One region of the Clavibacter tessellarius genome, then DNA from elsewhere that is predicted to be linked to it. Evidence: predicted binding sites of a transcription regulator. Region 1 holds the regulator's gene; the other holds the start of a gene.
The links. Region 1 encodes LexA, which represses DNA repair genes until DNA is damaged. Its sites were predicted from a motif close to TCGAACANNTGTTCGA; they were not measured.
Positions count from the first base shown of each region.

Region 2: a site for LexA is predicted at 1,001-1,016, ahead of FGG90_RS03630 (DNA polymerase III subunit alpha). Genes of this name have one in related genera too.

Region 1 covers NZ_CP040788.1:1,378,066-1,380,460, forward strand. The annotation lists gene hisB (imidazoleglycerol-phosphate dehydratase HisB) at 1-99, opposite strand, end outside; gene FGG90_RS06300 (LysM peptidoglycan-binding domain-containing protein) at 211-594, opposite strand; gene lexA (transcriptional repressor LexA) at 956-1,636, shown strand; gene hflX (GTPase HflX) at 1,718-2,395, opposite strand, start outside.
Region 2 covers NZ_CP040788.1:794,979-797,373, forward strand. The annotation lists gene FGG90_RS03630 (DNA polymerase III subunit alpha) at 1-953, opposite strand, end outside; gene FGG90_RS03635 (glucose-6-phosphate dehydrogenase) at 1,069-2,395, shown strand, end outside.

The DNA of each region.
Region 1 (2,395 bases):
GATCTCGGAGGCGCCGGTGCCGTCGAGGTCGAGCTGGAGCTCGATGCTGGACTCGCTGGTCTGCCGCGTGACGTGCGCGGTGCGCGCGAGGGTGCTCATGCCCTCCATGCTACCGAGCGGCTCCGGTTCCCCCGCTCGCTCCCGGCCGCCACCGGGAGACGAGCGGGCCCGTGGACACGTCGCCCGCCTGGGCGGGACGACGGACCGGGATCAGTGGGCGTACTGCGCCGGCACGGCGAGCTGCTGGCCGGCCGCGACGTCCGACGTGGGCAGCCGGTTCAGGTCGACCAGCGACGCGATGACGTCGCGGGGGTCGGAGGACGGCGCGATCTCCTCGGCGAGGTCCCATAGGGACTGGCCGCTCGAGACGGTGACGTACTCGAGGGCGGTGCCCGAGGCGTCCTTCGACGCGACGGCGGCGCCGCCGTTGAGGGCGACGAGCCCGACGCCGAGCGCGAGCGGCGCGGCGACGAGGGCCGTGAGGACGACGCGTCCCCGACGGGTGATGCGCAGGCGCGTGCGGGGCGCGACGGCGACCTCCGCGACGGCGGGCGTGATGGAGGGAGCGGTGGCGGCGGGGGCTGCGGTGTTCATGGTGACCTCTCGTGCGAGACGGTGGGGCGTCGATGCGACGCACCCGGCGGTGCAGTGCGGTGCGGCATGCGATGCGGGTCCGGCAGCTCGCACCCGGCTCTCGGCCGGGAGAGCCGGGTGCGAAGCTGTGTTCCGAACATACATTCGAACCCGGGGCTTCGCAAGCCCCCACCGCCCCGATCCCGTCGCCAGGGACGCGACACGCTCGAACAGGTGTTTGCCCGGGGCGCCTCGGCTGGATACAGTTTCGAGTGCCTGGTGTCCATTCCACCGGGCACCACCGACATCGCCCTCGCGAGCGCGTCGCCCCGCCGGGTCGCCGCATCACGGAGGGCGTCGGCGACGAGAGGCGGGCCGTGGCATGACGGACGAGCGAGCAGCGGGCGGCGGCGCGACGAGGCGCCGCAAGAGCCTCAGCGAGAAGCAGATCTCGATCCTGGAGTTCATCCAGCGCACCATCGCCGGGCAGGGCTACCCGCCGAGCATGCGCGAGATCGGCGACGCCGTCGGCCTCGCCTCGCTCTCGAGCGTCACCCACCAGCTCAACCAGCTCGAGCTGTCCGGCTACCTCCGCCGCGACCCGAACCGTCCCCGCGCCCTCGAGGTGCTCATCGACCTGCCCGGCAGCGGCGCCGCCGAGAGCGGCGAGCCGTCGACCCCGGTGGGCGACGCGGCCATGGTGCCCATGGTCGGGCGCATCGCGGCCGGCATCCCCATCACCGCCGAGCAGATGGTCGAGGAGGTCTTCCCCCTCCCCCGCCAGCTCGTGGGCAAGGGCGACCTCTTCATGCTGCGCGTCGTCGGCGACTCCATGATCGACGCGGCCATCTGCGACGGCGACTGGGTCGTGGTGCGCCAGCAGAAGACGGCGGAGAACGGCGACATCGTCGCGGCCATGCTCGACGACGAGGCCACCGTCAAGGTGTTCCGCCAGCGCGACGGCCACACGTGGCTCCTGCCCCGCAACAGCGCGTTCGAGCCGATCCTCGGCGACTTCGCCGAGGTCGTCGGCAAGGTCGTCGCGGTCATGCGCTCCGTCTGACGCCCGCACGACGCACGAGAGCGGCCGGTCCCCGAGGGGATCGGCCGCTCTCGTGCGTGCGGGTGGTGCGTCCGGCGCGGATCAGGCGGTGGGGACGACGGCGTACCGGGCCACCTGGGCCTGCTGCTCGGCCGTCACGAGCGCCCGCATGCGCGTGCCCTCCTCGACGTAGGACGTCTCGAGCACCTTCGCGCCGTCGTGCAGCATCGCGACGACCTCGCCGTGCTCGAACGGCACCAGCAGGTCGACCTCGATGGTCGGCTGCGGGAGCAGCTCGGCGATGCGACGACGCAGCTCCGCGACGCCCTCGCCCGTGCGGGCCGACACGAACACGCCCTGCGGCGCGAGCCCGCGGAGGACGACGCGGTCCCCGTCCGACGCGAGGTCGCTCTTGTTGAACACCACGATCTCGGGGATGCCCGAGGCGTCGACCTCCGCGATCACCTCGTGCACGGTGGCGAGCTGCGCCGCCGGATCCGGGTGCGACGCGTCCACGACGTGCACGAGCACGTCCGAGTCCGCGAGCTCCTCCAGCGTCGAGCGGAACGCCTCGACGAGCTGGTGCGGAAGGTTGCGGACGAAGCCCACGGTGTCGGCCAGCGTGTACAGCTGCCCCTGGTCGGTCTCCGTCTTGCGGACGGTCGCGTCGAGCGTGGCGAACAGGGCGTTCTCCACGAGCACGCCCGCCTTGGTCACGCGGTTCAGCAGCGACGACTTGCCGGCGTTCGTGTAGCCGACGATCGCCACCGACGGGACGGC
Region 2 (2,395 bases), 580 kb from region 1:
CGCCAGAGCGCCTCGTCCGGGTCGCCCGTGACGCCCAGGACCTCCTTCTCCGGCAGCTTCGGCTTCCGCCAGGCGAGGTCGGCGTCCGGATCCAGCCGGCACCGGTCGGCGAGCTCCTCGGTGGCGCGCAGCAGGGCCTCGCCGGCGCGGCGGTCGAGGGCGGAGGCGCCGGCGACCTCGCGCGCGATCTCCTGCATCTCCTCCGGGGTCTTCAGCCACGCCTGGCCGTTCGGCTGCGCCCGGAACGAGCCGAGCGGCCGGAGCGTGCCCGCGGAGTCGAGCACGTCGCCCGTGAGCGCGTCGTCGGGCGCGAGGTAGCGCACGGCGTTGGTGAGGACGGCCGGGACGCGGTGCGCGTCCGCGAGCTCCAGCATCCGGGCGGCGTGGCGGAGGCTCGCGGCCTCGCCGGGCTCCGTGTAGTGGCAGACCACCTCGACGGCGATCGCGCCCGGGAGGAGCCGCGCCCACTCCGCGAGGTGCCGGGAGGCGAGCGCGTGGTCGCCCGCCGCGACCGCGCGGCCCACGTCCGAGTCGGGCCCGAGCATCACGGTGCCGACCGGCCCGTCGTCGCCGAGCAGGAACCCGGGCGGCCGGGTGCGCGAGATGCCCGCCTGGGCGCTGCGGGCCGTGCTCCTCGCCGTGCCCCGCCCGTGGCTCGCGCTGATGAGCCGGCTGAGCGCCGCCCACCCCTGGCCGTGCGTGCCGCCGTGCGCGAGCACCGTGATCCGGCCCGGGTGCTCGCCCGTGAGCCCGAGCTCGGCGCCGACGACGGGGGAGACCCCCGCGGCGATTGCGCGGCGGATGTGGCGGACGGCGCCGTAGAGCCCGTCGCGGTCGGTGACGGCCGCGGCCGACGCGCCCCGGGACGCGACCTCGTCGACCAGCGCCTCGGGCGCCGTGGTGCCGAAGTGGGCGGAGAAGGCGGACGCGACGTGCAGGTGGGTGAAGCTCACGCGCGCCTCCCGTGCTCGTCGCCGCGCGTCCTCCCCGGACGCGTCGTTCGAACGGATGTTCGACTCGCCCAGTGTAGGTCGGCTGCCCGGCAGCCGCGACCCGTAGTCTCGGAGGATGACCAGCGAACCCTCCACCCTCGTCATCCTCGGCGCCAGCGGCGACCTCACGGAACGCCTCCTTCTGCCGGGTCTCGGCAGCCTCGTGGCGAGCGATCGGGGGCGGCGGATCCAGCTCATCGGCACCGGCCGGAGCGAGCGCGGGGCGGACGAGTGGCGGAAGACCGTGAAGACCGCGTTCGACTCGGTGGACGCGAAGGGGCGCCGCGCGGCGGGCATCGTCTCGTCCACGAAGTACATCCAGGCCGACCCCACGGACCTCGACGACCTGAAGCGCATCCTCAACGCGTGCGAGGGCGCGCCGGCCCTCTACTTCGCGCTGCCGCCGGCCATCTCCATCGCCGTGTGCGAGAAGCTCGAGCAGCTCGACCTGCCGGAGGGCACCACGCTGGCGCTCGAGAAGCCCTTCGGCTCGAACAGCCGCACGGCCGCCCAGCTCAACCGCCAGCTGCTGAAGCTCGTGCCGGAGGACCGCATCCACCGCACCGACCACTTCCTCGGCCTCTCCACGGTGCTCAACCTCGTGTCGCTCCGCTTCGCGAACCGCTTCTTCGAGTCGGTGTGGAGCGCGCGCGACATCGAGGAGGTCGAGATCCTCTACGACGAGACGCTCGCGCTCGAGGGCCGCGCCGGTTACTACGACAAGTCGGGCGCGCTGGTCGACATGATCCAGAGCCACCTGCTGCAGGTGCTCGCGGTCTTCGCGATGGAGCCGCCGGCGAGCATCGACCCGGACGACCTCCGCTCGAACATCGCCTCCGTGCTCCGCGCCACCGAGGTCTGGGACAACGACCCCGTCGCGAACAGCCGGCGCGCCCGCTACACGGGCGCCACCATCGACGGCACCCGCATCCCCGCGTACGTCAAGGAGGAGGGCGTGGATCCGGGCAACGAGACGGAGACGCTCGCCGAGGTCACGTTCGGCATCGCCAACGCGCGTTGGGCGGGCGTGCCCTTCCGCCTCCGCTCGGGCAAGGCCCTCAAGGAGGCGTCGAAGCGCATCGTCGTCACGTTCAAGCCCGTCGCACACCTCCCGCGCGGCCTGCACGGCTCGGCCCGCCCGGACCGCCTGGTCATCGAGCTGAAGCCCGACGCCATCACCCTCGAGGTCACCATGGACGGCACCGGCGAGCCCTTCACCCTCACGCAGGCCGCCTTCCGCACCGAGTTCGCGCAGCCCGAGCTCACGCCCTACGGCGAGGTGCTCGACGGCATCCTCGCGGGCGACCCGCGGCTGTCGGTCCGCGGCGACGTGGCCGAGCGGTGCTGGCGCATCGTCGCGCCCGTCATGCGCGCCTGGAAGGGCGACCGCGTGCCCATGGCCG